DNA from 3 places in the Bacillus sp. AFS031507 genome. Region 1 is predicted to be linked to each of the others. Evidence: riboswitches for the same ligand, from Rfam matches in the RefSeq annotation. Region 1 holds a riboswitch; each other region holds the start of a gene.
The links. Region 1 has a riboswitch for thiamine pyrophosphate ahead of COE25_RS19125 (ABC transporter substrate-binding protein). Riboswitches for the same ligand answer to the same signal wherever they lie in the genome.

Region 1 (10,224 bases):
CAGAATGTATATTAGCCATTGAGAAAATAGCACGGGACAATATCGGAAGTGTTGCGACAGTAGGAAAATTGGAAGTAAAACCTGGAAGTAGTAATGTCATTCCTGGGAGAGTGGATTTTACACTTGATGTTCGGGATATATCTAATGAACGGCGTAAAAATACGGTTACTAAAATCTATAATTCAATTCGGACAATTGCTGCAAACCGTGGTTTAGAGTGTGAAATTAGGGAGGTTCAATCCCTATCTTCTGTGATGAGCTCACCAATAGTGATGAAAGCAGTAAAAGATTCTCTGCAAGAATTACAGTATCCTGTTTATGAATTACCAAGCGGGGCTGCTCATGATACAATGGTGTTGGGGAAACTCACAGATATTGGAATGATCTTTGTGAGGAGCCGCAATGGCATAAGTCATCATCCAGATGAGTGGAGTTCTTTTGAAGATGTTGCTCTTGGGTGCGAGGTACTATTCAGAACCACGTTAAAACTTTTATAAATGAATCACGTAGCTAGAGAGGTTCTGTAGTCATTTTAGGTACTGTATTTGGCGAGCCAAAAATCATTGAAATTCCAGTTAAAAGGAAAATACTAGCCGTCCTTCATATATTGGTATATTTCAAATAAAACCCAACGAACAGTTAGCAATATTCGCTTTTCTTATACACATCAGGGGATGACAAGCACCAACCCTTTTTTTTCTCATATACATGAGGAGATTTACTGATAAAAGAAAGGGGGAGGCTGCATTGTATCCAAATAATCCTTACCAGCCTTTCTATCCATATTTCTATGACAACAGACAAGGACTATTTCAAAAAATTCTTGCTTGTTATCAACAAAAGCGATGGATTAGATTATCATTCCGAGATGGAACAACTGCTGAAGGTTTAATTAGGACCTATGACCCTTTAAGAGGAGTATTAATTTACCTACCGATGCAAAGGTATACGATTTCGTGTGAAGGTGTAAGGGTGAATTCTCTGCAAAAAGCACAGAATTGCATCGGCAAAAGATCCACTTTGACACTTTCCAACAATATTAGCCTAACTTTTACAATAGAAGGTGTTGACCAATCTCAAAATATTGGTGGATGGGTTAACATAAATGAACTTATGTCGGTATCTGGACAGGTAGTTGACGCGAATTGTATTTAGTTGGGATTGATTATAAGCATAAAAAAGGGCGATGACAGCCAGGGGGTGTCATCGCCCTTTTTGTGACAGTATGGCCATAAAGGAAGAGAGTGGAAAATATAAAACTCTAAATATGTAAAAATATTGAAATTCACAATACTTTTCTAAAGCTATCCTAATTCTCTTGGGATAGCTTTTAGTGGTAGCTAACTCCTTTATTTAACTATGCCTTCACGAAGCCAAATGATCTGAATTCATTCCAATTACCCGTCAAACTATTTATAGGGGTTATGAAATCCTGCGAATAAATTTGCCTCGGTTGAAGAATATTGTTTATTTTCTTCTTGAGCTAACGACGCAGGTTATTTGAATAAAAGGCATTACGAATTTGAGTCTTATATTGCAGTAAAAACAAAAATAAGCGTCTAAATGACGCTTCATATGAAGTTGAGATCACTATTAGAAGATATTGGATATTTAAAATCGGATAGAGTCATAGGTTAGGGGTAACCTCAACAATTTTTCATAAAATTTTTTCAAGTCGGCATAAGTTGGATTTTTTATTATTCACACATGACTTAGTTATCACATTATTTCGTGCTATTCTTACGTTAGTACAAATTGTTGTGGGTGAGAAAACCATTCCCAATTACAGGGAGTTCGTAGATTTATGTTAGCTACTAATGATGCACATTCATTATATAACCAATACTGTTTTGAACAGATTGTTAATCCAGAACTATTTATGCAAAAGGAACTAAAATCCATATCAACAATAAAAACTCTTCTAACGATTGCAAGAAATCAAGATATGCCCCTGTTCGTATAAGTTATCATGAACGAAACTAGCTCCTTACTCGTAACACCGTAGGTTAACTAGCAAAGTTATTTCGTGCAGGTGAATTAAGATGAGAACCGGATGTTTCATGATAGGAAGTATTTGTTAACAAGCATAAATAGATAAAAGCAGTTGGCATTGTCTGCCTTGACTGATATAGTAGTATATGAAGTGGAATACGATGTAATGTGGGGGAACCGGTGATGCCGGTTGAGATTTAGTCCGTGAGACGATGACCCTTGGAACCTGATCTGGTTGATACCGGCGGAGGGAACATATTCTTAAACAATTAATTGTTTGCTGATATGCACTCAGGTTTCTTTGCCTGGGTGCTTTATTTTGTTTAAGCAAGTTTTTGCCTTCTAACCAACACTGAGGTTTCAGCCTATTTATTTTGTTTCACTTTAGATATTATTTTTACATATGGAGGATTCAAAATGAAGAAATGGCTAGTACTAGTCCTATCAGTCTTTCTAATGACTGGATGTAGCAGCAAAAAAGAAACAGAAAACGTAAAAGGAAAAAAACAACCGCTTAAAAAGGTCTCGATTGTACTGGATTGGACGCCAAATACCAATCATACTGGATTATATGTTGCAAAAGAAAAAGGATTCTTTAAAAAAGAAGGCTTGGATGTGGATATTATCATGCCAGGTGAGACCGGTGCTGACCAACTAGTAGCTTCTGGCAAGTCGCAATTTGGTGTTGGCTACCAAGAAGCCATTACTCAGGCACGTATACAAGGGGTGCCGCTCGTATCGATCGCTGCAGTGATTCAGCACAATACATCAGGATTCGCTTCACCTGTTGGCAAACAGATTCAATCTCCGAAGGATTTTGAAGGAAAAACATACGGTGGATGGGGCTCGCCAGTCGAAAAATCTGTCATCACTTCTCTAATGAAAAAGGAAAACGCTGATACTAATAAGGTGAAAATCGTGAACATGGGGGATACGGACTTTTTTACGGCTGTGAAACGAGACATCGATTTCGCTTGGATTTACTATGGGTGGACTGGTGTAGAAGCAGACCTTCGTAATGAAAAAATTAATATGGTTTACTTAACAGATTACTCTGACAAACTGGACTACTATACACCTGTTTTAGAAACAAATGAAAAAATGATCGAAGAGAACCCTGAAACGGTTAAGGCGTTCGTAAATGCCGCTGCCAAGGGATATGAATTTGCCATTAAAAACCCTGATCAAGCTGCAGATATCCTGATTAAAGCAGCACCGGATTTAGATCCAAAGCTTGTAAAGAAGAGTCAAGAATGGTTGTCTCCAAAATATCAGGATGATGCAAAGGAATGGGGAATTCAAAAGCAAGAGGTTTGGGAAAATTATGCCCAATGGATGTATGATAATAAGCTTCTTGACAAGAAATTAGATGGGAAAAAAGCATTTACAAATGAATTTTTACCAAAACACTAGGGGGTAGAAGAACATGGCAAATTCATTAATCAGCATACAAATCATACCGAAAACAAAGGATGGAGAAGACGTCATTCCATACGTTGATGAAGCCATTAAAGTCATTGCTGAATCTGGTGTGAAATATGAGGTACACCCGTTAGAAACAACCATGGAAGGTGAACTGCACGAATTATTTACCGTGATTTCAAAAATGAATGAACGAATGATTGAAATGGGAAGCAAAAATGTCATTTCTCAAGTGAAAATCCTTTATCAGCCAACAGGCATTTCCATGGATGACTTAACGGAGAAATATCGATCATGAGGATGAATCTTGTAAAAGGGTGGAGACCGATTTTGGTTCTCCTCCTTTTGTTTGTCATTTGGGAGATTGTCGTTAAAATAGCAGAAGTGCCGGAATGGCTTCTTCCGCCGCCATCAAAGATTTTCACAGAGGCCATTGCCGGTTGGCGTGATTTTTATCCAGATGTGTTTTCAACGGTTAAAATTTCATTATTTGGATTTGTAGTTGGAGCATTCATTGGACTGGCAGTCGCCATTTTATTCCATCTGGTACCTGTTTTAAGGGATTCTTTTTATCCATTGTTGATTTTATCGCAAAATGTTCCCATTATCGTTCTGGCTCCACTGTTGGTGATTTGGTTTGGGTTTGGCTTATTACCCAAAATGATTGTCATCACCCTTGTTTGTTTCTTTCCCATTACAGTGGCCGCCTTAGATGGATTTAGCCAAACCCCTTCAGAGTTGAAGCATTATATGAGGATGGCAGGTGCATCCAAAACACAGCTTTTTTGGAAATTGGAGCTGCCGTTTTCGTTGCCCTCGATTTTTTCAGGCTTTAAGGTTTCTGCCACGTATAGTGTAATGGGTGCCGTTATTTCTGAATGGCTTGGTGCTAAGCAGGGGATTGGTGTCTTTATGACATTCGCATCGTCGTCTTTTCGAACGGACCGGGTGTTCGTTGCCATTTTTACCATCATGTTCTTAAGCCTCTTATTTTTCTTTTTAATCGTTTTTATGGAACGAAGAGTGGTTCGCTGGCAGCCGAAAGGGGATGAGAAAAAATGAGCTATCTTCGTTTTCAAAACGTTTCGAAACGTTTCGGGCAAAATGAAGTACTGAATGACCTTGATTTTTCCATTAATAAAGATGAATTTGTTTCTATTATTGGCCCTTCAGGTAGTGGGAAAAGCACCATTTTCAATTTAATAGGAGGAATTCTTTCACCTGATGAAGGGGAGATCCTATTAGACAACCAGTGCGTTAATGGCAAGCGTGGTTTTATTAGCTATATGCCTCAAACTTCTTCTCTTTTCCCGTGGAGGACGATACTTGAAAATGTCCTTCTTGGCCAAGAGCTTCAGGGAAAAAAAGAGGTAAAAGCAGCACGAGAAATGCTGGCGATTGCAGGACTCTCTGATTATGAAAACGCCTATCCTCACATGCTATCTGGGGGAATGAAGCAGCGGGCTGCTTTTATCCGTGCCTTATTGAGCCCGCAAGAGGTGATCTGTCTTGATGAGCCTTTTTCAGCATTAGATGAGCTAACCCGGTTTGAAATGCAAAAATGGTTATTGGAAATGTGGGAATCACATCGAAGGACTATTCTTTTTATTACTCATAATATTGAGGAAGCATTGTTTCTATCCGATCGAGTGATGATGCTGTCTGGTAAGCAGGCAAAGGTCGTTTCAAACATAGAGGTTCCATTTGAAAGGCCGAGGCACGAAGGTGTTTTACTGGATGAAAGCTTTATTCAATGCAAAAGGGATGTATATTACCAATTAGTAGGTGAAGTCAAATGAACATAATCGACGCTCATATACATTTGGATCGCTATCAGGATGAGGAAATCAAACGGATTGTAATGAATTCTGCCCGTATCGAAGCCTTGATTTCTGTATCCTTTCATTTGGATTCCAGTAAAAGAAACCTTTTGCTTTCACAAAAATATCAAAAGGTAAAACCTGCATTCGGATACCATCCAGAACAAGCATTGCCTTCAGAAAACGAGCTAAAGGGGCTGCTAAATTGGATGGACGACCACCTTGACGAAATGATTGCTGTAGGAGAGGTGGGGCTGCCATACTACTTAAGGCAAGAGCAGGGGATTTCGATTGCTCCTTATCTTGAAGTATTAGAAGTGTTTATAAGTAAGGCGAAAATATGGGACAAACCAATTGTTCTTCATGCTGTTTACGATGATGCGCCTCTCGTTTGTGACCTTCTCGAAAAATATTCTGTTTCCAAAGCGCATTTTCATTGGTTTAAAGGGGATCAGAAAACAATAGACCGAATGATAAGAAACGGCTACCATATTTCTATTACCCCGGATGTGGTGTATGAACGAGAAATCCAGCAGCTTGTAAGCGTCTATCCTCTCGAGCTCATGATGGTTGAAACAGATGGTCCTTGGCCATTTGAAGGTCCTTTTGCAGGGGAAATGACCCATCCGAATATGATGGAGGAATCCATAAGGAAAATCGCCCTGCTAAAGAAGCTTTCCGTTGCGGAAGTTTCAGATGTCTTACATCAAAACACAAAAGGGTTTTATCAATTAACATCTTGAAGCTGCCGATCAAACATTGGCAGCCTTCTTTATTTTTAAAGTTTTTTTCACCTAATTTCAGAACACTCTTGGAATAGTGTAAAAACAACTTTAAATAATACATTCTATTTTTCTTATATAAAATATCGCGGATTGAAGGAACACTTTTGTCATTACGATACACAGTGAAACGTGCTTGTAGATTATCTTACCTCATTTCTTCTTTATTTCGAAAGGATTTTTTGTTTGAATTGGATGGTAGCTTTAGCTATTAAAGTGGGCTCCTTTTGACGTAATGGTAAATGCTGCTGCACCAACTTTTATTGAACTGAATGTACGGGTCTAAACCTGCGATACATAGAAATGTGTTTTAGTTATAAAGAAAATAGTAGATTAATAAAATATTATGAGGTGAAGCTGTTGGCTATAAAACAAGGAGAAATAAAAACTGTTACAAAGGGGTGAATATATTGAAAACTTATCGATTACCCATTTTCATTTTACTTATGATCCTTATATACATATTTGCCATTCCCAGCAAACCAGAAGAAATCAAAATGCTATTTAAATTAATCCCAATGTGGCTAATTCTTTTCTATGCTTATAAACAAATACCTGATAAAAAATCACGCCCTCATTGGATTATATGGTGTGGATTATTTATCTGTATGCTAGGTGATGGGCTAATTAGATGGTTCATTATCGGCTTAGCAGCCTTCCTAATTGGTCATCTGTTTTATATAACAGGGTTTTCCCGTTATTGGCGTTTTACAAAGCTTTCACTTCTTATGATTCTACCTATTGGATTATATGGCTTTGTTATGGGATATCACGTAATCGCTGCATTGCTTCAGAATCATATGGATACCTTAGTAGTTCCCGTACTTATGTATATTGTGATTATATCCCTGATGAGTTGGACTGGATTTTTGTCCCATAATATATGGGCAATAATAGGAGGTATTTTATTTGTCCTCTCAGACTCAATTCTGTCATGGAATATGTTTGTTTCAGATATTCCCCATTCCGATATCCTGATTATGACAACCTATTATATAGCGCAATTTTTAATTGCACACAGCTTGCGCTTCTTTCCGAGTTTTGGTAGCTATTCCTCGGGTAAAAAATAGGGACTTAGAAACGAAATTTCACACGTTAACAACTCAGTTTAAATCCTTTTTGAACAGACAGAAAGATATAGAAAAGAAAATTATGCTGGATAATCCATATGCAGGATTAAGAGAAACCAGCCTATCTGAAATGGTCTTACACGTTGTGAATCATGGAACCTATCATAGAGGGAATATTTCAGCTATGTTGCATCAGTTGGGTGATTCTTCAGTTATGACTGATTATGCTTTTTATTGGTATTCAGAAAATGTTATTCATCATAAATAGGCAAGAGTAGAGTAATCCATTTTTTCTCCAAAGAAGCTGATTAATTTAACACAGTTATCGGATACAATTATGCAGAATAAGAAGTATGACTTTCCACTATCTGGCGCGTTTCTTTAGCATGAAATGCGCTTTTCTTTATGAATTGGGTAAGATTGTGAAATAACTAATATGGTCTTACACTCGTTTGTTTAATAAGAGATTAACCATCAAGATTTTCAATTACTTTCAACACTTAAAGTTGATGTACAGCTCAAAAGCAGTACCAGGATTTTTTAATTATATGTTTAACGCAATGTCAGATTTTTTTGTCGAAGAACTTTCGGGTCGAGTAAATGTTGATAAAAATTTATATAGTAACTATTTGGCAACAACTTTAATGACGATTATTGGTGCCTGGTTCACACATGGTGTGCGTTATTCTCCTGAGTTTATCGTCGGTTTTTATTTAGATATACTGCATCAGTCATCTACATCGTTTAAAGAAAAATATATTAACAATAGGGTATTCATATGAAGGGATGGCTTTTCATTGGAACGAATCAATCATTACAATTACTTGAAATAGAAGATTGGATGGGAGTTTTACGGAATATGTTAGTGTACTAGAGATTATTTGTCTGAAAATGATCATATACATAAATCCTGCCAGTTTCTCCCCTAAGAAAGATAAACGCCTTCACACAAAAATAACCTAAAAATCACTCAAAATTGCAAAAAACGCCTTCAAAAATCAAATTGGAAGGCGTTTTTTGACGTTTACGCTCAAAAAATGCCCTCAAATTTGAAAATTGGCGATTCGCTTTACCCCGCCAATCTCGATATCGTAGAAGTGCAAAGGATGCGGGCTTTCACCTAAATCCCTCGCAAAGGACAAGGTGATGAAAAGGTGTTATAAAGTATTCACATATTATTGAAAAACAGATGACCATTTTCTTCAATTATTTATATATCAAGTATGAAGGAATTTTTTAGGAGAAAGGTAGTGGTTGAAGATGGCAAAGTTTAGAATGGTACGTACTGGTTTTTGGAAGAATCCAATGGTATCAGAGGAGATGACTCCAGAGGACAAATTCTTCAGTCTTTATCTTCTTACGAATCCACAAACGACTCAAATTGGAATCTATAAGATTACCAAAAAACAAATGGCTTTTGATTTGGGTTATTCGATTGAGAGTGTTCACTCGTTAATGGAACGATTCATCGTGCATCACAAGCTGATTCGTTACAATCCTGAAACGAGAGAACTGGCAATCAAGAACTGGGGGAAATATAACCTGGATAAAGGCGGGAAACCGTTCATGGATTGTATTCTTTCCGAGTTAAAGGATGTCGAGGATCTCTCACTGATTCAATATGTTTCGAAGGCGATTCAAAAACAGGAAATTCGCAGTCTATTTGAATCATTTTGTGAACAAGAAGAGCTGGTTTTCGGCAAGGAAGTTAGTGGCCAAGATGAAAATGATACATATGTAGAACCTGAATGTAGAGAGCTTGACGATAAGTTGACGCATCGTGATACGAGAAAGGGACAAAAAGAAGAAGAAAATAAAAAAGAAAATAAAAAAGAACAACAACAACAAGAAGCTTTTAATCCAAATATAGAGAAAAATCCAGACACAAAAAATAATCAAAAAGAAGTAGATGTAAAAGAAATTATTGAGTTTTGGGACAACAATGGATTTGGTTTTTCGAACGTGAATGCCAAACAACAGTTAGTATCTTGGTTAGATGATTCTAGCTTTTTACAGCCGAAAGAGGTGAATTTAAAAGCGATGAATATTGCCTGTGCCAATAACAAGCGAAGGCTGAGTTATGTGGTTGGGATTCTGAAAAACTGGGTAAATGACTCCTTATTGACCGTAGAAGAAATTGATTCTTTTTATGAGAGTCAAAATTCCACACGAAAACATAGGCAATCAACCGAATCGTTTCCTGCCGGAAGAGCAATTCCAAGTGGATTTAAACTGGACCTTACGGCAGGGGAAGAGGGATGAGTATGGCAGAAAAAGCGTTCTTAGGAAGCTTGATGAAGGCGGAGTACTTACTCCAAGATACCATTACAATTAATACTTAATAATAGTAATGATTACGAATTAGATTGTCAACAGTCTCTGAAAGGAAATCCAACGATTCTTTTCCATCACAGTAAATTAATGTATTACACTGAATCTCTACAATTACTAACGAAGCATAGACACAATACCACGTTTTGCCTTGGAATCAATTAAGCGATGTAAGTACAAAAAGTTATCATCATTTTAAAAGCCTTTTTGTTTGGCTCAAAAAAGAAAAACAGGAATGTAATAAAGTAGACAAGCATAAAAATAAATCGTAATTATTTCGTTTTAAAGGAGCTATATATGACAATTTCATCTCCTGTAAAGGACATATTTCTTTATGGACTTTTTTTACTTTTTGTTTATCTTTTTTTCTTTGGAAATCATGAAACCCTTCAAATCATAGGAGTCATTTTTCAAGGTGAATGGAGGACTGTATTTGTTGTTTTTCTTGGCATTTTACTTGAAGCACTTCCTTTTATAGTTATTGGCGCATTAATGGCATCAGTTATTCAAATATTTATAACCGAAGAAATCATACAGAGAGTTATCCCCAAGAGGCCTATTCCGGCAATGATTACTGCGTTAATGGCAGCTGCTATCCTTCCTGTGTGTGAATGCGCAATCATCCCGGTGGTCAGAAGATTGATTCAAAAGGGTATGCCAGTGCATGCCGGCACCGTACTTCTGATTGGTGCCCCCATTTTGAATTTTATTGTATTCGGTTCGACGTTTTATGCCTTTCAAAGACATCCTGAAATTATTTACGGGCGATTTATTTTGTGTATAATCACAGCTCTCATTGCGGGGACG
Region 2 (10,224 bases), on a different contig from region 1:
GTTTTTAGGGTAAGACCAGGTGTAAGCTGCATCCACCCCGGCACTAATGTTGTAATCGAATCGCTATTCTTTTTAAAAGAAGTATGGCTGTTTTTGTCCCAATCGACGTAAAAACCATACACTTCTTGTTTCTTGTTCGATTGCCTGATATTTTTTTGAATAAGAGGGGATGGACTCGTTTTTTGAAACTGAGTGGCAAGCTGTTCTGCACTGAAACTTTTATTAATCGGCTCGATTCCACTCTTTACTGCGCTTTTATTCAATTGTAGTTCAGGAAATTCAGGGTTCGTATTAAGACTTTCAATAAAAATAGTCGATACTAAAATTATTAAAACCGTAAAGCCTGCACTCATTCGTTTGATAATGGACCAGCGTCTTTTGGCTGGATCAAGAAAAACATGTTCTTGATTTCTCTCCCTCTTTTTCAGCCCTAAATTGTAAAACCAATGGAAAATAAAGTAGCAGACAAGACCAATCAAGCCACCTAGGACCCCTGAAGCCATGGTTTGTGAAAGCTGTATTTTAGACTGCAGGGTAGAAAATAACCAGTAATCCTCCAATAAACGCATATCCAGGAAGGGTAAATGATTCATCTTTGGTATAAAAAGCGGAATCAACGTTCCAAGAAATAAGGCAATGATATTAAGTCGCAACAAAAGTGAAAGAACAAGCAATAACGGAATTCTAAAACTATCTAAAGGGAAAAACCCCATGAAAAAACCAAGTGTACTTGCAACCGCTCCTGCATTTCCTGTGACAGGTGCAAATAATGATCTAACAATCCACCTAAAAATTCGATTCATTTAGATTCCTCCTATAGGCGTAGTGTGAAAAATTCTATTTTAATAGATAGAGTTTATACAATTAAATCTGTAAAAGTTTCACTGAAACGTTAACCGAAAGTAATTATAAATCGTGCGCATCGGACGGACAGACTTTTCGACAAAAAATGACTAACAGAATAAGCTTAGGTAGTCATTTAAAGATTTTGGGGGTAGGTAGAAAAAGTTCTTTTCAGTTTTTAATGGTAATTTGTAATTTTTTCAGAGTTTGATAGAGGTTGGAGGGGAGAAGTGTTCGCGCACTTCTCCTTTTTTGCTTGGTTGGAAGCTAGTGAAGGCGACTAGTGCACGTAGAGGTTGAAAAATTAGATGAACGGTAACCATAGGAAGCGAATGATGCCCGTGGAGGTTAAAAAAATGAATTCATCGGCGTAATGTTAGGCGGTATTATCTATGAAATAGTAACTGAAATAATACCTGCAATTAGGTCAAACTTTTAAATTTGTTTGTGGATCGTTTGAAAAAGTTAGCCATCAAAGGCTAAAAGAAAAAGGTGCAGTCTCGATAACCGGCGAGAATGCACCTTTTCCCTTTTTTAAGCTATTTTTTCCTCTAGTTTATTCCCCCTCCCTTTTGTTATGATAAGACCTGCCAGTAAGTTTTTAATAATATTAACGGTTGTCGAGGATTGCCTTTGTCCTATACATTTTGTAGAAGATTGTCTAAACTAACAATAAAAGTTTTTTACTTGAAGAAGGGTATGAGGAGAAAAGATGGGGCATCCAAATAGATTAATTAGAGAGCAACCAATTGAACCATTACGTGAAAATAAAGGGAAATCATTTTTTCAAGATCTAACGACTCAAAACGTATCTTCTGGATTAATTTCTAGTACTTTAGTCATGACAGGTCCAGCGTTAATCATTCTGCAGGCAGCAGCGGCAGGGCATTTCTCTAATCAGCAAACCATCAATTGGATGTTTGCCGTCTATTTCTTTGGAGGGTTGTTAGGGATCGTAATGCCTCTGTTATTTAGAATTCCCATTACCGGAGCTCACTCGATTTCGGGGGTTGCTTTTTTAGCGACAGTGACAGCACATTTTACTTATCCCCAGCTAATTGGCGGGTATGTGATGTCAGGGCTGCTGATTTTGCTGATTGGGTTGTCAGGACTTTTTACTAAAATTATTAAATGGGTTCCGAAAGAAGTCATTGCAGCCATGCTTGCAGGTCTGGTCACCAACTATGTGGTTCAGCTTGTCCAAGACGTTAAGGCGTTACCCTTAGTGGGTGGGGCAGCCTTGCTTAGTTTCTTTATCAGTACGAAAATCTCAAAACGGATCCCGGCCGTTATGGTCGCAGTGGTTGTCGCTTTTATTACTTTGTTTTTAACCCAAGATCTACATAGCTCATCTAAGGAGATTGCTTTTTTTCTACCATCCATTCAAATGCCGGAATTTACATGGATGGGCATGGTCACATTAGGTCTGCCTCTGGCCATGTTAATCCTAAGTAATGATATGGCACCTGGAATCGGCGCACTAGAAAGCTCGGATTTTGAACCTCCGATCCGAAAAATTGTTTCTTTTAGTGGAGTGTTTTCGATTATTGCCAGTTTTTTCGGGGGGCAAAGTGCGAATATTGCTGGCATGATGACCGCCATCTGTTCTAGTTCGGATGCAGGGGTAAAATCAAAGAGGTATATGGCAGCGGTGGTATCGGGGGTTTTGACATTATTGTTTGGAGTATTCGCTTGGAAAATTGTTCCGTTTATCCAAGCGTTACCCCACGCGTTTGTGTCGATGCTAGCAGGATTTGCGTTAATCAGCGTCCTTCTTTCTAGTTTGCAGCTGGGTTTCTCCGAAAATAAATATCGCTTAAGTGCCCTATTTGCGTTCCTCATCGCGTTATCCAATGTATCATTTTTCCATATTAGTGCACCGGTATGGGGTCTGGTTGTTGGAGCGATTATTGCAAAGACGGTGGAAGCGTAATGTGCCTGTCACGCCCCGAAATTTGTCGTAGATTAATAGGTTGTTAGAGGGGAGAAGTGTTCGCACACTTCTCCTTTTTTTTGCCGCAATCTAATTTCACTATCGGAAGATTAGCCGCTGTTCATATTATGGGTATGGGCACATGTTCTAGTTCAGCGGCTAAACATGGTTCCTTTTTAAAAGAGTTATTTATTGAGGAGAGACTAGCTGTTGTGTTTTCGCAAATAAAAGCCTTACTTTCGCAGGATTACATAATTTCGAATTCTTATTATATATTTTACGAAACTAATTACATAATTTTGGATTCTTACTACATATTTTACGAAACCTATTACATAATTTCGCGCACATACTACATATTTTACAAGTCTTACGACATTTGCTGGATAATAATTGGAAATGCCTTCGAATTTCAGTGCATCTATAATCCATTTGGTCTATTTTTATAATTAAGATTTTAATTGATTGACAACATTAACCAGCGAGTGTAGAGTGAAGGTTAAATTAATAGGAAGACCACTAGGGGAGCCTTTTTATGGCTGAGACGAGAGTTATCTTGGACCCTTTGAACCTGATCTAGTTCATACTAGCGTAGGAAAGTGGAGTTCGTGTATGGATAGATATAATTATTCAGCCGCTCCATTTTTGGGGCGGTTTTTTCGTTTTTAACATTAAGTTGATCCCAATAGAGTCTTCCCATTAAAACCAATAAGGGGGCAAAATTTTATGAGTTTTTCAGCAGAATTAAGAAAAGAAGCAGATCCTATTTTCGAGGCGATTTTTGAACATCCTTTTGTGCAAGGGATAGCTAATGGGGAATTACAAAAGGAACAATTGATTCATTATGTTAAACAGGACTTTGAATATTTGAATTCGTTTATTCGCATCTATGGAATAGCGGTTTCCAAGTGTGAGAATCGTGAAGATATGGATATGTTTAATACGCAGATTTCTTTTATCTTAAACAGTGAAATCCATCCTCATAATAACTTTTGTCAAGTAGCAGGTGTTCCTTACGAGGTATTACATGGATATCCGTTATCTCCCTCGTCCCTTCATTACACGCGTCATATGCTTACCGTTGCGCACGAAGGTACATTAGGGGAAATTCTAGCTGTGCTATTACCATGTCCGTGGACGTATTGGGAAATTGGGAAAAAATTATTAACGGAGGTTAATCCAGATCCTTCTCATCCTTTTTATGATTGGATCAGTTTTTATGGAAATCGTACCGATTCGATTACCACGAAATTTTGTGCCCGTCTTGATGAGTGGGCAATGACAGCAACAGAGAGAGAAAAGGAAAAGATGAAGGATCATTTCTTGATCAGTTGTCAGCTGGAATATATGTTTTGGGATATGGCCTATAAACTTGAAGAATGGCCTGTGAAAATGGAGGTAGTGAAACGATGACTTGGAAGATGAAGGAAGTTGTCCTTGCTGTGATTCTAGCGGTCGCTTGTGGAGTGATCTATTTAGGCTGGTCGACGCTTTGGATTCCCATTTCCGCTCTTGTCGGGCCGGTGGGCGCAGGTTTTATGTTTGGAATTTGGGTGATTGCTAGTCCAATCGTTGCGTATATTATTCAAAAACCGGGAGCAGCGCTTATTGCAGAGGTTGCAGCGGCGGCAGTAGAGTTATTAACAGGAAGTCATTTTGGTTTATCGGCCCTTTTAGTAGGTGTCTTTCAAGGGATTGGTGCAGAAATCGCATTCGCAATATTCGGATATAAACGCTACAATCTATTTACTTTAATGCTATCTGGAGTTTTTGCAGCGCTAGGCAGCATGATTTATAACTTAATCGCTAACGGTTTTGATTATTACACGAAGGAAGTATTTTTTACAACGTTAGGAATTCATGTCATCAGCGGAATGATTCTCGGTGGATTGTTAGCGAAGGTCATTGTGGACGCACTCGCAAAAACAGGTGTGTTAGAACAATATGAATTGATGAAGGAAAAAAGGAAAAAGGAAAACGTCAATGGACATGTTTCTGGGATGTAAGGATCTTTCGATTCGCTTTTATAATCGCTCTGAAAAAATACTTAGTCAGATTACTTTATCCATCAATAGAGGGGAGAAAGTATTAATACTAGGGCCTAGTGGGAGTGGGAAATCGACGTTGATTTCCGCTCTTGCAGGCATTATCCCGGAGCATTTGGAGGCAGAGGTAAGTGGTGAAGTATTCTGCAGGAAAGATGCCGGTGTGATGTTTCAAGATCCAGATTCGCAATTTTGCATGCTTCATGTCGATGAAGAAATTGCGTTCAGCCTCGAAAATCGATCGATTCCGCGCAACCAAATGGACCAAATGATTTCTGAGTTAATGGATAAAGTAGGGCTGATGGTCGATAAGAAAACACCGATTGAAACTCTTTCAGGTGGGATGAAACAACGATTGGCGTTAGCTTGTCTACTGGCATTAGAACCTGAAGTCATCTTCTTTGATGAACCAACAGCCCAGCTAGACCCTGCTGGCCGGAATGAGATATTTGTTTTATTGAATCAATTAGCCCAAAAGACAAACCATACGATGGTATTTGTCGAACATGTCCTAGACGGCTGCATCGAATGGATGGATCGAGTCATTATCCTAAATGAGAATGGATGTATTATCGGGGATGGTCAGCCAAAAGAAATGCTGCTGCATTTTAAAAATGAAATGAAAGAGGCGGGTATTTGGCGCCCTAAGTTGTTTCCTCACAAATGGGAGGAAGTTGTTCAAAATGACGCGCATCCCCTATCTATCAAACTTGTTAATCTGAAAAAAACCAAACCGCTCAAGGATGGCGAGATTTTACTCCATACCGAAAATGTTGAAATTGGCTATCGGAAGAAGACCATTGTGAGTGACATTGATATAAAAATCCATAAAGGTGAATGGATTTCAATCGTCGGAGAAAATGGAAGTGGGAAAAGTACCTTCTTAAAAAGTCTGATCCGTTTGGAGCCAATTAAAAAAGGGAAAATTCTCTTTAAAAATACGGAACTAAAAAAATGGCCAGAACGAGAATTATATGAAAAAGCAGGCTTTGTTTTTCAAAATCCAGAACTTCAATTCATTACGGATACTGTCTTTGAGGAAGTTGCCTTTGGCGGCCGGCAACGAAATTGGCCTGAAGACCTGATTCATACCAAAACCATCCAATTGTTAGAGGAGTTTGGATTGGAATCGCATCAACATGCTCACCCGTTTTCACTAAGTTTAGGACAAAAACGGCGGTTAAGTGTGGCGACGATGTTATTGTTGGATCAAGATTTATTATTGCTGGATGAACCAACATTCGGTCAGGATGAAAAAACAGCGAACGAACTGATTCAACGCTTACAGGAGAGGCAGGACCAGGGAACTACGATTGTGATGGTCACCCACGATATGGATTTGGTGGATGATTATTCTGATCAAGTTATTCTCTTCAACAAGGGAAGAGTAACCTATCAAGGGACCCCCTATGGGTTATTTTCAAATCCGAGTAATTTCCGTGATAGTGCGTTAATTCCACCACTCCATTACCAGTTGATGCATGCACGAATGGAGGGGGTTTGGGTATGAAGGCTAACGATTCATTCCTAGCAACTCTCAATCCTGCTTGTAAACTGCTTTCTCATTTGATCGTGATGTTTCTTTTAATGGCAATCTCCAATCCAATGGTGACTTTTTTGATCTGGTTACTTGCTGTATTGATCGGTATTTTTTTAGGCGGATGGAGAATGACTTACCTTCTGAAAAGGCTCTTGCCTTATTTAGGTTTTTTTATTCTTGTATTTTGGATGATGGCGGCGTTTGGAGAAGGGGAAGAAACGATTTGGAAATGGGCCTGGTTCCATATTACGCAAGAGAGCATGAATCATGGCTTAACAATCGGCTTGAGGATGTTAGCGTTTGTTACGTATGGATTATTATTCACCTCTACCACAGACATCACCTTGTTCATCATGAGTTTAATTCATCAATGTAAACTTTCACCTAAATGGGCGTATGGGCTATTAGCGGGGTTCCGCTTTATCCCACTATTCCAATCTGAACTAAACCAAATGAAGACGGCTCATAAAGTCAGAGGTTACAAGCAGAAAAATAGCTGGAAAGCTTTTATGAGGTACTCTTTGCCACTGTTCACTCAAGGAATAAGAAAATCAGAACGGATTGCTATCGCAATGGAAGCGCGTGGATTTACGGGCACAAGAGACAGAACGTATTATCAAACACCGAAAATAGTATCGAAAGACTTGGTCTACTTACTTTCTTTGGTAATTGTTGGATTGGGGATTATTATTTTTATTGGATGAATGGGAACGAATAGTTAGAGGGGAGAAGTGTTCGCGCACTTCTCCTTTCTACTTTGGAAGGTTCGTCAGTTGCCGGCATTCCTAAAGGTCTTTTTGATCGACGTTTAGTTCAATTAGATTCCCATCAGGGTCCGCACAGAATATTTGCGCAAAACCGCTCATGCCATTGGGTTTCTCTAACAGTTCAACATCCTTACTTTTCAGCCAATTCAACGTCTCTGTGTAATCCTGCACTCTTAGTGCAAAATGGCCTTCTCTGCTGCTCAGGCGTTTATCTTGGCGAATCGTTTGTGATGTGGGAAGAACGATTAGATGGAGCTGTTGTCCCTCAACTTCGTACCAGGCACCAGGAAAATCAAAATTAGGACGTTGTATTTCTTTTAAACATAAGATGCTGCTATAAAAATGCTTGGCGCGTTCTAAATTAGTAACCGTTAGACTAACGTGGTGGAGTTCTTTATATTGGATCACCGCAGTCGTCCCCCCTAAATAAATTTATTTTCATCATAACATAAATAGATGATTGTTATGGCGTGTTAAAAATTGCAGCTAGGAATCACTTTTTTAGTTACTAAGTGGTTTACAAGTGTCCACTTTATTGAAAAAAGACCAACTTACTACACCTTTATTGGCACTTACTACAAAATTAAGGACACTTACTACATATTTATTGAGACTTACGACGAAATTGTGGTCACTTACTACATATTTTCCGAAACTTACGACATTTACTGGATAATAATTGGAAAATTACAACAGCTTACAAAGTATTGTTTTGTTAGTTTATCGTCCACTTTAGAAATTTATCGGCCGGTTTTGGAGATATATCGTCCACTTCCGATTTTCCTCCATCACCCACCCAATAAAACCTAAAAAAGCCGGGCGGTTAGCCTGGCAGGGTCATTGTCTCAATTCTCACTGCCTGCCTGTCAGCTATTCACTCCAACAAGCTCTTTTTTTCGTTCTTCCCCGGAGTGATCAAACTCCTTGATCATCGCTATAAACGGTTCAATGAATTGAGGATCAAATTGTTTTCCAGAGCAGTCGCGCAATTCAGCGATCGCTTCATGGAAGGTTTTTGTTTTTTGATAAGGACGCTCGGTTGTCATTGCGTCAAAGGAATCGATCACACAGAGAATTCGCGCCAGCTTTGGAATCGATTTTCCTGCTAAGCCATATGGGTAGCCGTTCCCATCATAGCGTTCATGGTGGAGTTCAACTAGAGGAATCAAGTCTTCTAATTTCTTATTTGTTGAAATGATCTCTTTTCCATAGGTTACGTGCTTCTTCATCAATTCCCATTCATGAGACTCAAGCTTTCCTTTTTTATTTAAAATCTCCCTCGGGATTTCTATTTTTCCAATGTCATGGACAAGAGCTCCAAGTATCAGCGTTTTGCGTTCATGAACACTTAAGTTAAGCATCCGTGAAAAATCAACCGCATATTGGTAGACCCGTTTACTGTGGCGATAGGTATAGATATCTTTTGAGAGGAAGATCTTTAATTGAAACTCCGATTCCTCCAGCTCTTTTTCAAGTGAAAGCGAGTGATGAACGGAATATTCGGAAAGCCCATTATAGATTTGGACTAGATTTTTCCCTTGGTTCTTCGCCGCATACATCGCTTGATCCGCTTTGTTCAGAAGTTCAGAAATATTGTAGGTCTCTTTTTCACATTCGGCAATCCCAGATGAAAAGGACAAGCAGCCGTAAGGGAGACGTTCCACCCCTTTATAGTAGGTGTCATTTACTTTCTTCCGTAATTCATTCATGAACGAATAAGCTGTTTTACGATTGGTGTTTGGCATGATAATCGAAAATTCTTCGCCGCCATAGCGTGCAACGATAAAATTTGCCGCGTCGGACTCGGTTTTCAAAATGGCACCAAATTCCTGGAGCAGATGATCGCCTTGAATATGCCCGTACAAATCATTAAATTTTTTAAAATCATCGATATCAAGGATGACCACACTTAAAGACTGATCGGTTTCCTTTGCGATCGCTACTTCTTTTTCCAAAATTTCTTTAAAGTAACCGTGGTTATTGAGGCCTGTCAAGGTATCTTTGTTGGCTTTCTCGGAAATCTCTTTATATAAATTAAAATACTGTTTAAATGCTAATGATAATAAAAACGCAATACAGGTGAAAAGAGACAGACCGAATAATTCGTCGGGTTTCATTAAAATGACTAGGACTAATGAAAGTACAAGTGTGATAATATATGTGGCAGCTGTCTCTTCAATAATTTCCTTAAAAAAGTTTACGATGTTTTCAGATGTTGCCAATATGAAATAAATCCCAACTAATAGTAGATTTAGTGCAAAATAGGTGCAAAAAGAAAGTAAATAGGAAAGAATGTTATCGACACTGATCGGTCCAGTGATACCATTTGTATATATAAAAACATAATAGGCACTATTTATCATTAAAGAATAAACAGAGAAGTTAAACACATGTTTCCACCAGGCGATTTTTCGCTGGAATAAAGCAAATACAATGGAATGTATGAATAAAACAAGTAATGATGTATTTAGTCCAAACAAAAAAAGACTTGCTAGATAAATAGAAGAATCCATGGAAAGGGAATTACCCTTTGGAGGAATCAGTACGGTGTAGTAATTAAGCAATAAGATGGCACCGGAAAAAGAAAAAATAACAATCCAATCCATTTGAGAGTACTGTGGGATTTTAATTGAGAAAGTAAAAAACAAAATGCCTAAGACTGAAATTAAGAAAAGATATATATTTGCAGGTGTCTTTATATTACGCATACTCATCACTCTCATAAATAAATTTAGGAGAAGTAACAAAAATTACTTCTCCCTACCATTCTACTCTTATACTAATTTATATCCAGATGTTAAAGCAATAATAATTGAACCAATAATGATTGCATTGAAAAGAATTCCAGTTAATTTAATGCCTTTTTTTTGTTCATTTTTCATCTTTTTTCACCTCCTCTAAAGGAGACGGGTGTGTATTCACTCTTTTTGGCAACTGGATGATGAACCATGAGATGTTGGATGAAAAAGAAGATTCCAATATTCATAACGATATCACCGATACTGATGATTTGCGTTCGTGGATAGGGGTCTGTGATGGGAATAACATCGCCCAAAAATCCAAGATACGTAGAAGACGTTAGCATCGTATGCTTGG
Region 3 (10,224 bases), on a different contig from region 1:
ATAGACCATATCCCAGAACATATATTCAAATTTTGATGTAGTCAGGAAGTGTTCTTCTAAGTTGGCTAATTCCCGCTCCGGTTTACCCTCTGTCAATCTATCTAACAAATCGATCAACCAAGTTGTTAAAGAACCAAATTCATCAGAAGAGTACATTTTCACCCATTCTCCATAAAGATGGTGGTCACTAGCATTTGGATAGGTATCTGCTAGCATCTTGCTAATCTCCCAGTAACTCCACATACACGGCAAGAGAGCAGCAATTAATTCCTCGAGCGAACCTGTTTGAGCGACATTTAGCATATAACGAGTATAAGCTAAGTTAACCGGCGTTGGTTTTGTTTCCTCCAGCTGTTGATGGGTAATTCCAAACCTCTCAGCATACTGTCGGTGCAGATCCATTTCCCCGTGCAATGTCTCATGCAAAAGCTTCGCAAATGCGGCCATGGTTTCAATATCCTTTGCCTTAACAGCCCCTAAAGCAAACAGCTTAGAGTAGTCAATTAAAAACACATAGTCCTGTTTCATATAGCGGATAAAGGATTCAACAGGCAGATCCCCTGTACCTATTCCGACTACAAATGGATGCTGATGGGTTTTCTGCCATACATCATTTACTGATTGATAAAGTCTTTCGGTGAGTTTCATTTCCATACTCTTCCTTCCTCGTGTTACACCATTCCGCGATAAATACAGCTAATACTTTTGTAAAATCTAATAATTGGCGAATTTCAACTTTTTCATTGACTGCATGGGCATCTTCCAATTTACCAGGTCCAAAGATGACCGTTGGAATTCCAGCCCGACCCAGCCAGCCTGCATCTGTAACGGTGGTTGACATGCCCACCGTCGGCTTGTCTGTTAACAATTTTTCATAGGAATTAGCTAAAACCTTCGTTCCAGGATGATCAGAATCAATTTCTAACGAAGGAAAAATTTCACCACGATCGACAATCATAGATTTTCCGCCCCAAACAAACTGTGGCGGATTCTCGCGAAGCCACGGATCTGCCGCTGCAACTGCACCAATATGTTGTTCTATTTCTTTAATTACCTCTTCATAGTCTTCATTCGGGTAAAAATGAACGGTAACCCATAGAGCACAGCGATCAGCCACAAATGCAGCATGCCTGCCACCTTCAATAACGGCAGGATTAATCGTATTTGTGCCGGGAGGAAAGCCCTGATAACTTTTCGTAACGGCCCAGTGGCGTTCTAAGTCTTGTAGTCCCGAAATAATCTTCATCATTTTCTCGATCGCACTGGCCCCTTTAACACCGCCACCTGCATGAATCATCTTCCTACGGATTCCATCATGAAAAGTTTCTTTGCTTTGAATGGTAATCCATCCAGTTATGACGCCGCCTTGTCCTTGAATATGTAAATCACTGGTATCGACCACTACTGCATAATCAGCGGTGTAACCCCTCTCAGTGCACGCCAGCGTCCCAGCCTCTCCAACTTCCTCACCGATAACAGATTGAAATTGGAGATCACCTTTGAGCGGGATACCCAGATCTTTTAAAAGTTTAATTGCGATTAGTGATGCTGCAATTCCACCTTTCATATCGGCCACACCACGTCCATATATGTAGGAATCTTTGCGATAGGCAGAAAACGGAGAATAATCCCATTCTGTATTATCCCCAACTTCCGCGACATCCACATGACCATTTACAATCAAACTATTATATTGATCAGAAGATTCTCCAGGTAAGTGGCCAACCACATTCGGATCTCCGGGATAGACATCCCATTTATCTGTGGAAAATCCCATGTTTTCTAAATACCCTTTTATAAATTCCTGGACATCATTTGTATTCCGTGCAGGAGGACTAACGGATGGAAAAGCGATAAGGTTGGTCAACAATTCGATTAATTCCGCTTCTCTCGCTTCAACTTCTTGTGAGATTTTTTCAAGCAAATCCTCTTTCATTTGTTTACTCCCATGATTAGTTTCTGATAGTGGTATCATTTTCACTAACAATCAAAACTTTCTTTCTTAAAAATACGGTTAAAATAATAAATCCAATCAGCGCTCCAGCAAACGAGCTAAATATAAATAATGGAATAAACCCAAATAATGTGGCCTTTTGACCGAGAAAAAGAGTAGCGATTGGGTAAGAAAGCAGTGCCCCAATGATACCCGTTCCAATTACTTCACCGATAAAAGCAAGATAGATCTTCCTAGTCTTCCAAAATAATAGCGAGGCCAGTAAGGCTCCAACCATACTTCCGGGAAAGGCAAAAATCGAACCAGTTCCCATCAGATTTCTTAGCAGGGAAACGCAAAAGGCCTGAGCTACAGCATAATAAGGTCCTAAAAGAACGGCTGATAAAACGTTCAAAAAGTGCTGAACCGGGAAGACCTTTGTAAATCCAATCGGTATATAGAACAGGTTGCTTGAAATGGTACCAATGGCTATCATCATCGCAGTTAACGTCAGTTTATGTGTTTTGTTCATTTGAATACCTCTCATGAATACCGACACTATTTCTTAACGCTCTGGCTGCTTCGATTGGTGATTCTGCATGGCTTATTGCCGTAATAACGGAAACCCCATTTGCCCCAGCTTCCACTACCGATTGAGCGTTTTCTACCGTGATCCCGCCGATCCCAACAATCGGAATATCAATGCCATCTTTTCGTAATTTTTCGATCAGTATTGTTCCCCGTGATGGCTTGGCATCCGCCTTTGTTTTTGTCGGAAAAACAGGGCCAATGCCAAAATAGTCAGCACCACCGCTTATTGCAATCATTGCTTCTTCCGTTGAATGGACGGAAACCCCAAGGATTCTCCTATCGCCAATCTTCTCTCGAACTGTGAATACCGTTTCATCCTCTTGTCCGATATGTACACCGTCCGCATCAATTGCCACAGCCAACTCGATATCGTCATTAACAATGAAAGGGATATGATGTGCTCTGCAAATTGCTTGAAGTTCTTTCGCAAGTGCATATTTGTCAGCTCCAGTTAATGCGCCGTCACCCTTTTCACGAAATTGAAAAAGTGTAATCCCACCGGCAATTGCCTCTTTTAATACTTCGGCTGGATCCTTTAAACAGTTGGTACTGCCCATGATAAAATAAACACTTAAAGCCGCTTGTAGGTTTTTCATAATTCAGCCAGCTCCTTAGCGCTTTTCCTTTTTCGATATGCCCAATGGTTAGTTGGACCATATCCTTGCCCGATCTCCAAATGGTTCTCAATTGCCGCCTGAATAAAATCCTTTGCTATACATACTGCTTCATAAAGAGTTTCCCCTTTTGCTAGTTCAGCAGTAATTACTGCGGAAAAAGTACAGCCTGTTCCATGTGTGTTCTTTGTCTGAATTCTCTTGCTGGTAAAGTAGTAAAATTTCTTTCCATCAAATAATAAATCAGTGGATTCAGACTCATTTTCATCATGGCCACCCTTAATTACGACATTTTTTACGCCTAACGCATGTAGTCTTTTAGCAGACTCCAGTTTATCTTCCACCGTCATAATCGACATGCCCGTTAGTACTTCCGCTTCTGGAATATTCGGGGTGATTACCGTTGCTAGCGGCAATAAGTATTTTTTCATGGCAGAAATGGCTTCCATTTGCAACAAGGAAGCGCCACCTTTAGCAATCATGACTGGATCGACAACAATATTTTGCCATTGATAATTCCTGAGCTGTGCAGCGACGGCCTCAATGATTTCAGCATTAAAAAGCATTCCTGTTTTCACCGCATCCGCACCGATATCCTCGCCGATCGCTTCGATCTGTTTTACGACTGCCTCAGCTGTCATTGGATAGACAGCATGAACTCCTAATGTATTTTGGGCCGTTACAGCGGTCAATGCTGACATTCCGAAAACCTCTAATTCCTGAAATGTCTTTAAATCCGCTTGAATTCCTGCTCCACCGCCGCTATCAGAACCAGCGATTGTTAATGCTTTTTTCATTCAAATTACCTCCATTTATCGATTAAACTTTTTAAAAGAAGCATGTGAAATGATATCTTCGGAAGAAACTAAAGCTAATTGGTTTAAAAATTCGATTTGGAAACTACCAGGTCCCATTTCAACTGTTTTTGCCGCTGCCTTTTCTGCCGCGATTCCATAATACGTTAAAGCAGCCACTGAAGCTTGAAGCAGGTCCTTCTCCACTCCTGCAAACGCTCCAATCACTGAGGTTAATAAACATCCAGTGCCTGTCACCTTCGTTAAAATTGGATGTCCATTTGACACGACATAGGTTGTTTTCCCATCCGAAACAATATCCTCTTTTCCAGTGATGACGACAAGACCATTCAATTTTTGTGCTGAAGTAATAGCTAGTTCAATGATATTTCCTTTTGCATCCCCAGCATCGACGCCCTTAATTTCCCACTTTTCACCAACCACATTGGCAATTTCGGCTGCGTTTCCTCTAATCACAGAGACATTTACCTCGTTCATAATTCTTTGCGCGGTTTCGGTTCGATAGCGGGTAGCCCCTGCACCAACCGGGTCAAAAATGACGGGAACACCGGATTCATTAGCCGCTTTTCCGGCAATGATCATCGAATCTACTGTCTGTGGGTTTAATGTTCCAATGTTCAATACTAATGAACTTGCAATCTTGGCCATATCTGCTACTTCCTCGGCTGCATATGCCATGACCGGTGAGGCACCAAGGGCAAGAAGCCCATTTGCCGTAAAATTTGTAACAACCACATTGGTAATATTATGTACCAGCGGGTTAACCTTTCTAACTTCTTCCAACGTTTCATACAAACTATTTTTTTCCATCTCAATTTCCCCGTTTCTTTTTTTAAAATAAAAAAACCAGATCCAATAATGGACCTGGTTAGTTAGTCAAAGAAATAATTAACATTCACTTGGCTACTTTCCTACGCTGGTATTACCCAGATCAGGTCCGAAGGGTTGAAAATTTCTCCATTTTCTCTCAGCCTGTTTACAGGGCACCCCTAGTAGATCTAATACTTTATTTAATTAACTACATAATATTCCTATAGTACTAGAATGTAAAGGAAAAAGTACCAGTTAACATAACATTATTATTGTTTGCCTTTATAAAGGAAAGTAACAATAAATGTTGTCCCTTTATCTTTTTGGGAATGAATTTCTATCTGTCCATTTAATTTTTCCAAGCTTCTCTGCACCAATGATAAACCGATTCCTCGATTTTCACCTTTGGTGGAATACCCTTTTATAAATAAGCGATTTTTTACAGCCTCATCGATTCCTTTTCCTGTATCATGAACCTCTAAGGCAAGGACATCATCGTAATAGTCAAACCTTAATGTAACTTTTTTTTGTGGACGGTCCGAAACAGCATCTAGTGCATTATCTATTAAATTCCCAAGGATCGTTACCACTTCATGCGTTATTTCCTGCTGTTGTGGTTCAGGTAGACTTCCTTCCCCATCAATGATTAATTCACAGCCATTTTCCCTAGCAAAGCTAAGTTTTCCTACAATAAAACCTGCTAAAACAGGATCTTTAAAACGACTAATAACAAATTCTACCTCAGTTTGTTGGTGATCGACAATTTTGGTAATGTATGACGAGACCATTTGATAGTCTTTCATATGAATTAAACCTGATATTACATGCAGTTTATTCATGAATTCATGTGACTGGGTTCTCAGTGCTTCCGCGTATAGCTTTACACCGGTTAATTGTTCAGCTAATTGCTTGATTTCGGTTTTTTCTCGGAACGTAGCAATCGCACCGACAATCTTTCCTTTGACAACAACCGGAACCCGATTGGTTAAAATGGTAATATGATTGATTTCTTGTTCTTGGTCTAATTGAGATTCCCCCGTTTCTAGAACAGAAGATAGCATAGAATTTGGCATGTAGTCATCCACTTTTCTTCCTAAAAAGGACCCATGAATGCCAGCTTTTTGAAGAAGTCGGATCCCCTCATTATTTACGAGAGTGGTAAACGCATCCTGGTCAACTGCCAAAATTCCTTCCTTTGTGGATTGAAGCATCGCACTACGTTCCTCAAGCAATTTTGCCATCTCACTCGGCTCAAGTCCAAAAAGAATCGCTTTGATTTTTCTAGCTAGAAAAAGGGCACCTAGAATCCCAACTAGAATTCCTACTCCCACTCCGATCAAAATAATTTTCCTACTTTGTTCGATCGCCTGATTAACTTTTTCTAAAGAAATCCCAACCGCGACTGCCCCTATTTGATTATTTTCTTGATCATAAACAGGAACAAACGAACGTAAAGACAATCCCAATGTCCCTTTGGCAATGGAAATATGCTCTTTCCCTTTTAAAACAGGTCCTTCATCTCCACCGACAAAATGCAAACCTAATAGGTTGCGGTTAGGATGTGATTTTCTTTTTCCATACATGTCCATTACGACGATAAATTCAACATGCGTTGATTGTTTAATATCATTCGCAAATGTTTGGATATCCTTCTCTGCTGTTTTATTTTTAAGCCCATTCATGACAATCGGAGACCTTGCAACAATCCTCGCAATATCTGTTGCTTTCTCGGCTTGGCTTTTCTCTGTTTCCTGTGAAATTCTGTTGGTGATTAAAATCTCGGTTACTAACAATGCCATCACGACCACGATACAAACCAGTAGGGTTATCGTCGATTGTAAACGAAGTTTTGGTTTGGACAACCTTATTTTCCACCCCAACTTGATTCCCCCTTTCTCACAGGCAATCTTTTCAAGGTATTTGCGTTAAACACCGTAACGGTTAATTGGTCTTCCGACGCCGCCGTAATGGATATGAATTTTGACTTTTCCTTCTTTTTCTAAGTAATCAAGGTATCTTCGAGCCGTTACCCGAGCCATTCCTATGCTTTCCGCTACTTCTTCCGCAGAAACAGGTTCTTTTTCCTGCGAAATGAAATTAGTAATTTTTATTAACGTATTCATATTTAATCCCTTTGGTAAACTCTCTCTTTCACTTTGTTCTTTGCTATCAATAAATAAAATTTGATCGAGCTCCTCCTGTAAAAGAGCTTTCTTTTCTCCTAATTTCACTCGATAGTTTTTATAATTATCAAGTGACTTTTTAATTCGATCAAAGGTAAACGGTTTTATGATGTAATCAACAGCCCCTTGTTGTCGAACACGGTGGATGGTTTCGATGTCGCTCGCAGCTGTTATCGCAATCACATCCACAGAATAGGCCTCTGAACGAAGTTCGCTGAGCATTTCCAATCCACCCATATAAGGCATATAAATATCGATAATCGCCAGATCCGGACTGAGTTCTTTCACTAATCTTAACCCTTCCATCCCATTGGAGGCGATTCCAATTATCGAAAACCCTTCAATCCTATCAATGAATTGGCGGTGTACCTCTCGAACCATCGGATCATCTTCAATCAATAGTACTTTTAACGGAAACATCTCCCTGCTCCCCCTTACATTAAATGAAACTGTATTTCCCTTTATATTATTATCATGGCCTATTTTATTAAAATAGTAAATTTATAGATAGCATTTTTTGTTCGATTTTTATGAGAGTTAATTAAGGTATTTTCTATAACAAAAGGAACAATAAGACCAATATGACCAAAACCTTACTATTATCTGAATTTTCATTTATTATGTGCTTGGGTGGGTTTGAAAGCGGTAACAGTTTTATTAAACAAAGGGGTGTATGAGAAAATGAAAATTAATTTCAAAAATTTGACCGTCCAAGTATTATTGGGGATCTTACTTGGGATTGTCATCGGATTTCTTTTTCCGAAATTCGGTACAGAATTAAAGGTTTTGGCGGATATCTTTATCAAGTTAATTAAAATGGTCATTGCTCCAATTGTATTTTTTACAATAGTCATTGGTATCGGTAACATGGGGGATTTGAAGAAGGTTGGGCGTATCGGCGGGAAAGCGCTCCTGTATTTTGAAATTGTAACGACATTTGCTTTAGCGATTGGTTTACTCCTAGTTAATATCATTAAGCCAGGATCTGGGTTTAATACAGATTCCGTAAAAGGCGGAGATATTTCACAATTTACCACGCAGGCTAAAGAAACAAGCCATGGATTTATCGAATTTATTTTAGGAATTATTCCTGATAATTTTGTCGGGGCAATGGCGAAGGGCGAGCTGCTTCCAATTTTATTCTTTGCGGTCCTGTTTGGAATTGCACTTGCTTCCTTAGGGCAAAAAGGAAAACCAGTTGTTGCCTTGTTTGAGCAATTTACGGAGATATTCTTTAAGATTGTTAATATCGTAATGAAATTTTCACCAATTGCAGCATCTGGTGCAATGGCCTATACGATTGGTAATTTTGGTCTAGGTTCTTTAGTATCGCTTGGAAAATTGATGGGAAGCGTATATGCAACGATGTTTCTTTTCATCGTCTTTGTCCTAGGTTCGATCGCGAAACTTTATGGATTTAATATTTTAAAATTTATCGCTTATATTAAAGAAGAAATTCTCTTGGTGTTAGGTACTTCATCCTCTGAATCCGCTTTACCAAGAATGATGGAAAGACTTGAAAAATACGGCTGTTCCAAATCAGTAGTTGGTCTTGTCGTTCCAACCGGGTATTCCTTTAACTTAGATGGTACTGCTATTTATCTTTCAATGGCTGCGCTCTTTATTGCTCAGGCTTACAATGTCGATATTACGATTTGGCATCAAATCACTTTATTAGGTATTCTTATGTTGACATCTAAAGGAGCTGCCGGTGTAACGGGTTCTGGTTTTATTACACTAGCTGCTACTCTATCTGCTTTCCCGGTAATACCAGTTGAAGGGATTGCCTTGTTACTAGGTGTCGATCGTTTTATGTCTGAAGCACGTGCAATTACGAACTTAATCGGAAATGGTGTAGCAACTGTGGTTGTTTCCAAGATGGAAAACGAATTCCACCCTACCGCTGAAATTCAAAGTACCAAAACAGATAAATCAATTAGTGCATAAAAAATTACAGAAAAATGGCTTGGGGGATTTTACTCCAAGCCATTCTTGTCCTGAATTGACAGCTGCACCTTAACTTTTTGCTATTTCTATTAGTTCCTTTAATTCATTTGTAAATCCTTTCACTGCTCGATTATCAACCACAGTAACAGGAACCCCTAGAAAGCCGTATTTCTCCACTTCCTCCTGATATTCAGGGTTTGCCAACACGTCCCTGGATTCAAAGGCAATTCCTTCCTCATTAAGAACTTTTTTGACCATCGTACATTCAATACAGTCTTTTGTTGTATAGACGATTACCTGCTTGTTCATTGTTTGTTTACCCCTTTTATATTATTTTCAGAAGAATCTTTTGTAAAAAAGATATGCTCGGCTTCCAAAGAATCCCCGATATTTATGAGGCCAAATGAATATTTTTCCTGCCTTCTTTTATCGGTAGGCGATCCTGGGTTGAAAAGCATAATCCCTTTTTCGCATTTTTTAATAGGAATATGTGAATGACCAAAAATAATACAATCTACTTTTTCATCCGCAAATTTTTGAATGGCTCTCCTTTCTGTTGTTTTTCCTGTGCCATGACCATGTGTTATTCCAATTTTAAACCCGCACACCTCAATAACTCGGTTTTCCGGAAATAATTCCTTGATTTCGTCTCCATCTACATTACCATATACACCCACAATATTGGCATAGGATTTTAGATCATTGTATACATCAATGGTCTGCCAATCACCGGCATGTATGATTAAATCAGCATTGACTAATTCTTCAATTAATCTAGGTGGCAAGCTTTTAGCCCTTTTAGGCAAATGCGTGTCTGAAAGGACGACAATTTTCATAATCATACTCCATTCTAAGTACAAATCATAATAATGCGTTTATAATTGATAAAATAATCTTGTGTTCTTCCATAATCTTTCCGACACTTCTTCTTCTGGCAATTTTTTTATTTTTGAAATTGCCTTAATGGATTCAAGCATCATATTCGGATGTGTCATAGTTCCCCAAAATGGACCTTCAAATGGCCATGGACCATCTGTTTCAATCATCATTTGTTCTAGCGGATATCTTTGAACTAATTGTTGTATCTCCTCTTCATAGACCACATCAGGTGTAACCGATATATAGTACCTATTTTTTTCCATCCTCTTAATTGTTTTATTGTCTCCTTTAAACCAATGAAAATGAGCCTTTTTAATGGAGTATTTTTCTAAAAGGTCACAAACAATGGGAGCATCCTCATGAACGGCATGGAGGACAATTGGCTTCTCCCATGTTACTGTCTTTTGAATGAAGGTCTCTAATAATTCTATGTATTGTTCATACTGACTACT

Region 2: it holds a riboswitch for thiamine pyrophosphate, as region 1 does, so the genes downstream of both, tenA (thiaminase II) here and COE25_RS19125 (ABC transporter substrate-binding protein) in region 1, are expected to answer to the same signal.
Region 3: it holds a riboswitch for thiamine pyrophosphate, as region 1 does, so the genes downstream of both, thiM (hydroxyethylthiazole kinase) here and COE25_RS19125 (ABC transporter substrate-binding protein) in region 1, are expected to answer to the same signal.

Annotation. Positions count from the first base shown of each region.
Region 1 covers NZ_NUOW01000020.1:147,955-158,178, reverse strand. The annotation lists gene COE25_RS19140 (M20 family metallo-hydrolase) at 1-497, shown strand, start outside; gene COE25_RS19135 (hypothetical protein) at 748-1,155, shown strand; gene COE25_RS31680 (hypothetical protein) at 1,805-1,963, shown strand; TPP riboswitch at 2,153-2,262, shown strand; gene COE25_RS19125 (ABC transporter substrate-binding protein) at 2,410-3,405, shown strand; gene COE25_RS19120 (thiamine-binding protein) at 3,419-3,712, shown strand; gene COE25_RS19115 (ABC transporter permease) at 3,709-4,476, shown strand; gene COE25_RS19110 (ABC transporter ATP-binding protein) at 4,473-5,213, shown strand; gene COE25_RS19105 (TatD family hydrolase) at 5,210-5,977, shown strand; gene COE25_RS19100 (lysoplasmalogenase) at 6,418-7,086, shown strand; partial or broken gene COE25_RS19095 (DinB family protein) at 7,085-7,354, shown strand; gene COE25_RS19090 (TetR-like C-terminal domain-containing protein) at 7,539-7,868, shown strand; gene COE25_RS19085 (DnaD domain protein) at 8,347-9,348, shown strand; gene COE25_RS19080 (permease) at 9,715-10,224, shown strand, end outside.
Region 2 covers NZ_NUOW01000075.1:18,907-29,130, reverse strand. The annotation lists gene COE25_RS29320 (DUF2062 domain-containing protein) at 1-803, opposite strand, end outside; gene COE25_RS29315 (benzoate/H(+) symporter BenE family transporter) at 1,556-2,776, shown strand; TPP riboswitch at 3,288-3,391, shown strand; gene tenA (thiaminase II) at 3,503-4,189, shown strand; gene COE25_RS29305 (ECF transporter S component) at 4,186-4,782, shown strand; gene COE25_RS29300 (ABC transporter ATP-binding protein) at 4,760-6,331, shown strand; gene COE25_RS29295 (energy-coupling factor transporter transmembrane component T family protein) at 6,328-7,065, shown strand; gene COE25_RS29290 (VOC family protein) at 7,147-7,536, opposite strand; gene COE25_RS29285 (bifunctional diguanylate cyclase/phosphohydrolase) at 7,995-9,836, opposite strand; gene COE25_RS29280 (DUF5317 domain-containing protein) at 10,007-10,224, opposite strand, start outside.
Region 3 covers NZ_NUOW01000024.1:124,333-134,556, forward strand. The annotation lists gene tenA (thiaminase II) at 1-648, opposite strand, end outside; gene COE25_RS20660 (acetylornithine deacetylase) at 611-1,936, opposite strand; gene thiW (energy coupling factor transporter S component ThiW) at 1,953-2,465, opposite strand; gene thiE (thiamine phosphate synthase) at 2,449-3,120, opposite strand; gene thiD (bifunctional hydroxymethylpyrimidine kinase/phosphomethylpyrimidine kinase) at 3,117-3,935, opposite strand; gene thiM (hydroxyethylthiazole kinase) at 3,951-4,763, opposite strand; TPP riboswitch at 4,845-4,954, opposite strand; gene dcuS (DcuS/MalK family sensor histidine kinase) at 5,033-6,631, opposite strand; gene COE25_RS20690 (response regulator) at 6,689-7,366, opposite strand; gene COE25_RS20695 (dicarboxylate/amino acid:cation symporter) at 7,628-8,893, shown strand; gene COE25_RS20700 (glutaredoxin family protein) at 8,963-9,202, opposite strand; gene COE25_RS20705 (metallophosphoesterase family protein) at 9,199-9,729, opposite strand; gene COE25_RS20710 (TatD family hydrolase) at 9,769-10,224, opposite strand, start outside.